3 regions of the Blautia sp. MCC283 genome follow, and region 3 is predicted to be linked to each of the others. Evidence: predicted binding sites of a transcription regulator. Region 3 holds the regulator's gene; each other region holds the start of a gene.
The links. The regulator HrcA, encoded in region 3, represses chaperone genes, less so after heat shock. The targets are predictions, from matches to a motif close to TGTTAGCACTCNNNNNNNNNGAGTGCTAACA.
Positions count from the first base shown of each region.

Region 1 (3,290 bases), on a different contig from region 3:
TCACCGGTCCGGTTCAGATGCATCAGACCTGCGCCAAGGTGTCCGATAGTATTGCAGCCGATGATCACTGCGTTATTACTGCGGGAAGCACCGTAAACTTCCTGATAAAGCATTTTTACAATTTCTGCACTGGTTTTGGTCTGGTCGTAGAAATGCCATTTCTCCATGGAATTATCTCTTAAATTTGCCTCAAATCCCCATTTTCCAAAAAGATCAAAAGTTGAAAAATCATGTTTGATCAGAGTGTATCCCCAGTCGCAGATCCGTTCGATATCTCTTCGGATATATGCCAGTGCGTCCGGATGGGACGGGTCGAGACAGTCATTATAGGAAATCCTCCACTCATCCGGGATGTTCTCATCCTCATTAAGAAGCAGACGTACCCAGATTCCCGGGCGGACACCTTTTTCTTTCAGCTTGTCTGCAAGGCCTTTCATATCCGGGAACTTGGCGTTACCTTTTGTCCATGGTCCTCCGTTGTATTCGTCCAGGCGGTGATGCTCCTGCCAGCAGTCATCAATAACCATGAATGGAGGATTTTTTACCCCTTCAGTCAGTTTCAGGATGTAATCGGTATCACTTAAGATCTCCTCTTCAGAGCTGTCGCCGTAAGCATAGTACCAGTTGTTGCTTCCATATACCGGGAACTCCGGGAAAATCGGATCTGTACACATTTTTTTACAGAATTCCTGTGCAGTCTCAAAAGTATCTGCTCCTTCTGATTCCATGCAGACGATCTGTGCGGCATGCAGCTTTCTTCCTTTCAACTGTACTCCTGTATTACCGCAGCGAACATCCAGAAATAATGTGATTCCCTTTGTATCTGCCTGCCAGCAGCACATAGCGGAAGGGCGGACCTTTACACCAAAGCAGAGGACTTTCTCAGAAAGCTTCGCCAAAAAATACCATGGCAGATAACGATTACCGCTCATTCCATGCCATTCCACATCACCATAGGTACGTTCCCAGGCATCTCCCAGGAATCTGGCGGATTTTGGGATCTTGTAATTCCATCTCAGTTTTACACATCTCACTGCATCCTCTGAGGTGACAAATATATCCTCATGTTCACCTGCATCCTGAAATTCCACGGTAGTCGCACCGGCCGTTACTGTCGGCTGTCCTCCCTGGCATACCAGTCTCTCATCTTCTGTCTCCACAGTTACATAATCCGGTACACCCAGTTTAAAATCTGCATATTTTTTCTTCATTTCTTTCTCCTCCTGCATTTTTCCAACTATTCAGCACATCCTTTTATTGTCAGTCCAATCCAAAATGACATAGTCAAGCGGATATTCGCAATCCGCTTTGCTACGTAGCTCTACACCAAATAACTGCTCCGCAGTTTATCAGGAGGAGCTTGCACTCCTCCTGATACAAGCAAGTCCCCACCCACTGCTTATTGCTTTTCGCAACCCCGCAGGGGACTTACTTGATTTGGTTAAAATTTTTCTTCAACGCATGTCATCTATATGCCTTATTATATTGATTTTTTTTCTTTTTTCTATGCTTTAAAGTTTCTATAACATTGCAGAATGTTCAATCCGTGTCTTTGATATGACTAAGGGTGGAAGTTACTTTTTCATTTTACCGTTCACAAATTCTTCACAAAAAATTAGCACTCAAGGCTTGACAGTGCTAATAATACGTGTTATAGTACATACAGAACAAAGGAAGAGAGAAAAAAAGAAGAGCTTCCGGATGTTCCAGATAACTAAGACATCACCACAGCGGAATAAACCGCAATGGTAAGACCGACAACAGCTGGATCCCCTTGATCCGATCCGCCGGAACGGCGTTTCAATTTGAAAGGAGAAATGACTTATGATGTTCCCGAGTGTATTTGGAGAAAACTTATTTGATGACTGGATGGATGATTTTGGTTTCAGAGATAACTTCTTTGGCGGCAAGAATCCTCTTTATGGCAAACATGCCAAAAATATTATGAAAACTGATGTACGTGAGACTGATAAAGGCTATGAACTGGATGTAGATCTTCCTGGATTTAAGAAAGATGAAGTTCAGGTACAGCTGAAAGATGGTTATCTTACTATCTCCGCTGCCAAAGGCCTTGATAAAGATGAGGAAGATAAAAAAGGCAATTATATCCGCCGTGAGCGTTATGCAGGCAGCACAAGCAGAAGCTTCTATGTTGGTAATGGCGTAAAGAACGAAGATGTTCATGCTAAATTCGAGAATGGTGTTCTGAGACTTTCCGTTCCGAAAAAAGCAGCCGAAGAAATCGAAGCTGACAAATATGTATCTATTGAAGGATAACAATGACTCACTTTCACAGGAGGAGGGGAATCCACAGTGATTCCCCTCCTCCTCTTTTTATACATAACACCAGCCACTCGCATTCCACTTCGCTGCATTCTCATTGTCAAAAAATTCATAATATCGGGCATTTTTTAACAAAGTTATTAGTATTTCAGAATATTTTTTTGTATATTTTGCAGTACATTATTCCATTTTTTTGAAGTTAATGGTATAATATGCACATTAACTAAATCTGTTTCGCAATCTTTCAGGACAATACTCCTGAACAGCCACGTAAAACACGATCATGACAGGAGGTTTTTATTATGGATCAGGACAAAATGATTAAAATCTATGCACGTAGTGACAGCCGCATTCAGCTGAAAATGATTCCGGGACATTTCGTAACTTCTCAGTCTCATATCACGCATTATCTGGACCTCACCACCATGAAATCCAGATGCGCTGAAGCGCAACGTATCGCAGCCACTCTCGCAACAAATTATGAAGCATCCATTCCGGTAGACACCATCGTCTGCATGGACGGACTTGAAGTGATCGGTGCCTATCTCGCTGAAGAACTGACCAAAGCCGGTGTACTTTCCATGAACGCTCACCAGACCATTTACGTCATCACACCGGAATTCAACAGCACCGGACAGATGATCTTCCGCGACAACTATGAGCCGATGATCAATGGTAAAAACATCCTCATCCTCAACGGTTCCATTACCACCGGTTCCACACTGAACCGTGCCATCGAAAGCATTCTCTATTACGGTGGCAAGATTCGCGGTGTCGCAGCCATCTACAGCAGCGTAGACAGCGTAGCCACCCTCCCTGTCCACTCTATTTTCCAGGCCAGAGACATCCCGGACTACCACTCCTACCGCTCCGATAACTGCCCACTGTGCAAAAGCCGTCAAAAGATCGATGCCATTGTCAGCAGCTATGGATATTCTGTATTATAAGTTTAACCAAATCAAGTAAGTCCCCTGCGGGGTTGCGAATATCCGCTTGACCCGAATCTG
Region 1 covers NZ_WQQB01000008.1:36,562-39,851, reverse strand. The annotation lists gene GPK81_RS02315 (glycoside hydrolase family 36 protein) at 1-1,211, opposite strand, end outside; gene GPK81_RS02310 (Hsp20/alpha crystallin family protein) at 1,825-2,277, shown strand; gene GPK81_RS02305 (phosphoribosyltransferase) at 2,586-3,230, shown strand.
Region 1: a site for HrcA is predicted at 1,614-1,644, ahead of GPK81_RS02310 (Hsp20/alpha crystallin family protein). Genes of this name have one in related genera too.

Region 2 (3,290 bases), on a different contig from region 3:
ACGAAGGTTATAAAGATCTTCCGGAAGCACAGACTGTAACAGTTACCAACACCGGTAACACAAAAATCACACTGCAGCAGCCAACCGGAAAAAATTATACCGTAGGAGCTCTTTCACAGACAGAGCTTGAGGCGGGAAAAAGTGCAACCTTTACAGTGCAGCCGAAGAAGGGTCTTTCCAAAGAAGAATATCTGGAAGACATTGTAATTTCCAACAGTGCAGATGTATCTGCTTATATTACTGCGTATTTCAGTGTTCGAAAAAATACTGATAACAGTGAGAAAGAGAATGATCTTACCGGAATCCGAAAACCATCATCGATCACAGATCTTCCAAATGGGACAGAGAAAACACAGAAAGCGCTGAAACTTCCGGAAACTGTGACGATCACAACAACAAAGGGAGAACAGAAAGCTTCTGTGAAATGGGATGTGAAAGGCTGTTCTTATGACCCTTCCTCTGTGGACAGACAGACATTCAATGTAAAAGGAACTGTTACACTCCCCGATGGTGTGAAAAATCCTGACAAGATCAGTACGGTGATTGCGGTAAGTATTACTGTAAATGCATATAAAGGTTCCGGGGTAAAGGAATCTGATAACAAGATCACGGGAATTGATCCCAATGGAAAATATGATACAAACACGAAAATCACTTTCACAGCGGTAGGCGCTGGTATGGATAACAGCAATCCGGTGAAGGGAGATACCCGTTTCCAGCCAAGGAGCTGGCAGATTACGGAAAAGCGTGACTGGGATTCGGAACCATATACAGCAACTTTCCGCGTAAGCAAACCAGGCGAGTATACACTGAAAGTCAATTTTGTGCAGCAGAGATATGACGGCTCCAGATGGACAGATACAGATGTCCAGTCTGAAAGCAAAGTTACATTTACTGTGTCACAGGCGGAGATCCTTACAGCAACACCAAGCCCTGCAGTTACGCAGTCCAGCCAGAAATCAGCGGTACAGACAGGAGACAGTACACCGATCATGACATTTGTGATCATCCTGATCGCTGCAGTTGTATGTATTGGAGGAATTCTTATATACCGCAGAAAGAAAAAATAAAAGCAGAATTATAAAAGATTCCCCTCGTGCATGAGAAATGTGTGAGGGGAATCTTTTTGCGTATGAAAAATTTATAGCCGACATTGTTACTAGCACTCGAAAATGGCGAGTGCTAAATTTTTCTTGACTTTTGCAAAAAGTCGTATTAGTATATATTTATTGAAAAAAACAACAGGTTTCCGGGTTTACCGGAACATAGGAAATAAAAAACAAAAGGAGAGTGACATACATGTCAGCAAAACATGGAAGTTTATCAATCAACAGTGAAAATATTTTTCCGATCATCAAGAAATGGTTATACTCCGATCATGACATTTTTGTAAGAGAAATGATCTCCAATGGATGTGACGCAATCACCAAACTGAGAAAACTGGAAGTTATGGGTGATTATACATTCCCGGATGGCTATAAACCGGCAGTAAATGTTATCGTAGATCCAGATCAGAAAACCCTGAAGTTTATTGATAATGGTATCGGTATGACTGCAGATGAGGTAGAGGAATATATTACACAGATCGCTTTTTCCGGTGCAACAGAATTTCTTGAGAAATATAAGGATAAGACAACAGATGATCAGATGATCGGTCATTTCGGACTTGGATTTTATTCCGCGTTTATGGTTGCGGATGAGGTACACATCGATACGCTTTCTTATAAAGAAGGATCTGCACCGGTTCACTGGACCTGTGACGGTGGTACAGAATATGAGATGACAGATGGAAACAAGACAGAACCAGGAACTGAGATCACACTTTTCCTTAATGAGGAGAGCCTGGAGTTTGCCAATGAGTACCGTATGCGTGAAGTAATCGAGAAGTACTGTTCTTTCATGCCGGTAAACATCTATCTTTCCAAAGCAAATGCAGAGCAGGAGTATGAGACTATCGATGAGGCAGATCTCCGTGAGGATGATGTAGTTGTTGAACATATCCACGAAGATGCCAAGACAGAGGAGAAAGAGAACGACAAAGGTGAAAAAGAAGTTGTAGAGGTATCTCCGGCAAAGGACAAAGTAAAGATCAACAAACGTCCGGTATCTTTAAGTGATACACAGCCGCTTTGGATGAAACATCCGAATGAGTGCACAGACGAAGAATATAAAGAGTTTTACCGTAAGGTATTTATGGATTACAAAGAGCCACTGTTCTGGATCCATCTGAACATGGATTATCCGTTTAACCTGAAAGGTATTCTGTATTTCCCGAAGATCAGAACAGAGTATGATTCCATTGAGGGAACAATTAAACTTTATAATAACCAGGTATTTATTGCAGACAATATCAAAGAGGTGATCCCGGAATTCCTTCTTCTCCTGAAAGGTGTGATCGACTGCCCGGATCTGCCACTGAATGTATCCCGTTCCGCACTGCAGAACGATGGTTTTGTAAAGAAAATCTCCGAGTACATTACCAAGAAAGTTGCGGATAAACTGACTGGAATGTGCAAGACAGACAGAGAATCTTATGAGAAATACTGGGATGATATCAGTCCGTTTATCAAATTTGGCTGCATCAAAGATGCGAAATTCGGCGAAAAGATGAACGACTATATCCTTTTCAAAAATCTGGATGGCAAATATCTTACTCTGAAAGATTGTATTGAGGAGAATAAGAAAGAAGAGAAGACAGAAGAGAAAACTTCCGAGGAATCCAAGAATGAGGAACCTGAGAAAACAGTGATTTATTACGTAACAGATGAGGTACAGCAGAGCCAGTACATCAATATGTTCCGTGAGGCCGGGAAAGATGCGGTAATCCTTAAACATGTGATCGATTCTCAGTTTATTTCTCATCTTGAGCAGCAGGATCAGAACGTACAGTTCAAGAGAATTGACGCAGATCTTACAGAAGAGCTTCGTGAGGATGGCGAGACAGATGAAGCAACGGTTAAAACTCTGACCGATGTATTCCGTAAAAATCTGGGTAAAGATAAACTGGAAGTAAAGGTAGAAAAGCTGAAAAATGAGGGAACAGCAGCGATGATCACTCTTCCGGAAGAGAGTCGCCGTATGCAGGATATGATGAAGATGTATAACATGTACGGAATGGATCCGAATATGTTCGGAGGACAGGAGGTACTTGTTCTGAATGCAAATCATCCACTGGTGAAATTTATAGCTGAGAATCAGGAATCTGAACATGTGCCGGTAATCTGCGAACAGCTTTATGATCTGGCTATGATGAGCCATAAGCAGCTTTCTTCTGAAGAAATGACAAAATT
Region 2 covers NZ_WQQB01000032.1:31,535-34,824, reverse strand. The annotation lists gene GPK81_RS11215 (choice-of-anchor D domain-containing protein) at 1-1,070, shown strand, start outside; gene htpG (molecular chaperone HtpG) at 1,300-3,290, shown strand, end outside.
Region 2: a site for HrcA is predicted at 1,158-1,188, ahead of htpG (molecular chaperone HtpG). Genes of this name have one in related genera too.

Region 3 (3,290 bases):
GATCGACCAGCATGATCAGCTGAATGAAAAATTTATAAACGGCCAGTATGGATGTATGTTCATGTATACCGGTGCGTTGAGGACCTTTCAGAATGCAGGCGTATATGGAAAAGATAAGATCCATATGGCACTATTGCCGGAATTTGCCAAGAAGGTGACCAATATCGCAACCTGGCAGTATGTACTGAATAAAAATTCTGATCATAAAGAAGCAGCTCTGAAGTTCCTTCAGTATGTGTCCGGATATGAGGCCAGCAAAAATTACGGACAGCTGACCAAAATCTGTCCGGCAAGACTGGATGTGATCGAGGATAAGAATTTTGATCTGGATGGCATTGAAATGATCCGGCAATATCTGAAAGATTATAAGCTGAAGGCAAGACCACTGTGCACTGATTCCATAGAAGCTGTTTCGGCTATGGGTACGGAATTTCAGAAATATGTGCTGGGACAGAAAACAGAAGCGGAATTTTTTGCCGTGGCACAGAAATGCATAGACCAGTATTACAAAAAAGCATCGTACTGATGCTTTTTTTGTTTTGAAAAAATAAGAACTTTTTTTCAAAACATATTGACAAATATTTTACATGGTGATATCTTAAAGACTGTAGATGTTAGCACTCCACTAAAATGAGTGCTAACAGATATAAAAAAAGAATCAACATCCGTCAGGAAAGAATGAAAAGGAAAGGAGATGGCTTCATGGAAGAGGTGTTGAATGAGCGCAAGCAAAAAATCTTAAAAGCAATCATCAAGACCTATATGGAGACCGGAGAACCGGTTGGTTCCAGGACCATTTCCAAGTATGCGGATCTCAATGTCAGTTCCGCAACGATCCGAAATGAAATGTCAGACCTGACAGATATGGGCTATATCGTTCAGCCTCATACCTCAGCAGGAAGGATTCCTTCAGATAAAGGCTACAGACTTTACGTCAATGAGCTGATGAAGGAGAAGGAAGCAGAGGTTGCAGAGCTGCGAGATCTGATCATTGAGAAGACAGATAAGATGGATAAGGTGCTTAAGAAGGTTGCGAAGGTTCTTGCTTCCAATACCAACTATGCTACCATGGTTTCCGTTCCGCAGTACAGCGGCAACAAGATCAAGTTCATCCAGCTGTCGAGAATGAGCGAGCTTCAGCTTGTGGCAGTGGTTGTCAGTGACAACAACACAGTCCGGAACCAGATCATCAATCTGGATGAGGAAATGGACGACCAGACGATCCTGAAACTGAATCTTCTTCTTAACACCAATCTCAATGGGATCCCGATCCAGGATATCAACCTTGGGATGATCGCCAGACTGAAGGAACAGGCAGGCAGCCACAGCAGTGTGGTGGCAACGGTTTTGGATGCAGTGGCAGCCACCATTCACGTGGAAGAGGAAGATATGGAGATCTATACTTCAGGTGCAACTAACATCTTCAAGTATCCGGAGCTTGCCGATAAAGAGAAGGCAACGGAGCTGATCTCCGCATTTGAGGAGAAGCATGAACTTGCCGATCTTGTAAAAGAACAGATGTCAGATGGAGAGAATACAGGAATCCAGGTTTACATCGGTGATGAGATGCCGATCCAGACCATGAAGGACTGTAGCATTGTAACTGCCAGATATGAACTGGGAGACGGAATGTACGGAACCATCGGGATCATCGGTCCCAAACGAATGGATTATGAGAATGTAGTGGACAGTCTGAAGGAACTGAAGAATCATCTGGATGACGTTTTGAAAAAGAAGAAAACTTAGAAAGGCGGTAGAAAAAAAGTGTCGGAGGAAACAAAGAAAACATCCGAAGAGCAGGAAGCGGAGAAGGAAATCCCCGTAACTGACGGAGATCAGGAAGAAGAAAACCTGACACCGGAGGGAGAAGATCTGCCGGAGGAAGAAAACAATACTCCAGGCGAAGAAGCTGCCTCAGAGGATAAAAAAGAAGAAAAATCAAAAACTTCCTTCTTCGGAAAGAAGAAAAAAGATAAATCTGAGCAGAAGGTGGAGGAACTTACCGATCGCCTGAAGCGTACCATGGCTGAATTTGATAATTTCCGTAAAAGAACGGAAAAAGAAAAATCCAGCATGTACATCATCGGAGCAAAAGAGATCGTTGAAAAGATCCTGCCGGTTGTGGATAACTTCGAAAGAGGTCTTGCACAGGCACAGGAAGGCGATGCTTTTGCAGATGGAATGAAAATGATCTACAAGCAGCTTACCACAACACTGGATGAGCTTGGTGTGAAGCCGATCGAAGCAGTGGGAAAGGAATTCAACCCGGATTTCCATAATGCAGTGATGCATGTGGAGGATGAAGAGGTTGGAGAGAACATCGTGGTGGAAGAATTCCAGAAGGGTTACACCTACAAGGATTTCGTAGTACGCCACAGTATGGTAAAAGTTGCCAACTGATTGATTACAAGTTGTAATTTTACAGATACAGAATAAAACAGGAGGAAAAAATCATGGGAAAGATTATTGGTATTGACTTAGGTACAACAAACAGCTGTGTAGCCGTAATGGAAGGTGGACAGCCAACAGTTATCGCAAATACAGAAGGCGCAAGAACAACACCATCCGTTGTAGCATTCACAAAGACAGGAGAGCGTCTGGTAGGTGAGCCTGCAAAACGTCAGGCAGTTACAAACGCAGACAGAACAATCTCCTCAATCAAAAGAGAGATGGGTACTGATTACCGTGTAACTATCGACGACAAGAAATATTCTCCACAGGAGATCTCCGCAATGATCCTTCAGAAACTGAAAAAGGATGCAGAGGCTTATCTTGGTGAGAAAGTAACAGAGGCTGTTATCACAGTTCCGGCTTACTTCAACGACGCTCAGCGTCAGGCAACCAAAGATGCAGGTAAGATCGCAGGTCTTGATGTAAAACGTATCATCAACGAGCCTACAGCAGCAGCTCTTGCATATGGTCTTGACAATGAGAAAGAGCAGAAGATCATGGTATACGACCTTGGTGGTGGTACATTCGATGTATCTGTTATCGAGATTGGTGATGGCGTTATCGAGGTTCTTTCCACAGCTGGTAACAACCGTCTTGGTGGAGATGACTTTGATAAGAAGATCACAGACTACATGCTTTCCGAGTTCAAGAGAACTGAGGGCGTAGATCTTAGCAACGATAAGATGGCTCTTCAGAGACTGAAAGAGGCAGCTGAGAAAGCTAAGAAAGAGCTTTCTTCCGCAACAACAACAAACATCAACCTTCCGTTCATCACAGCAACTGCTGAGGGACCGAAGCATTTTGATATGAACCTTACAAGAGCTAAATTCGATGAGCTG
Region 3 covers NZ_WQQB01000001.1:85,141-88,430, forward strand. The annotation lists gene GPK81_RS00370 (ABC transporter substrate-binding protein) at 1-526, shown strand, start outside; gene hrcA (heat-inducible transcriptional repressor HrcA) at 703-1,746, shown strand; gene grpE (nucleotide exchange factor GrpE) at 1,765-2,400, shown strand; gene dnaK (molecular chaperone DnaK) at 2,454-3,290, shown strand, end outside.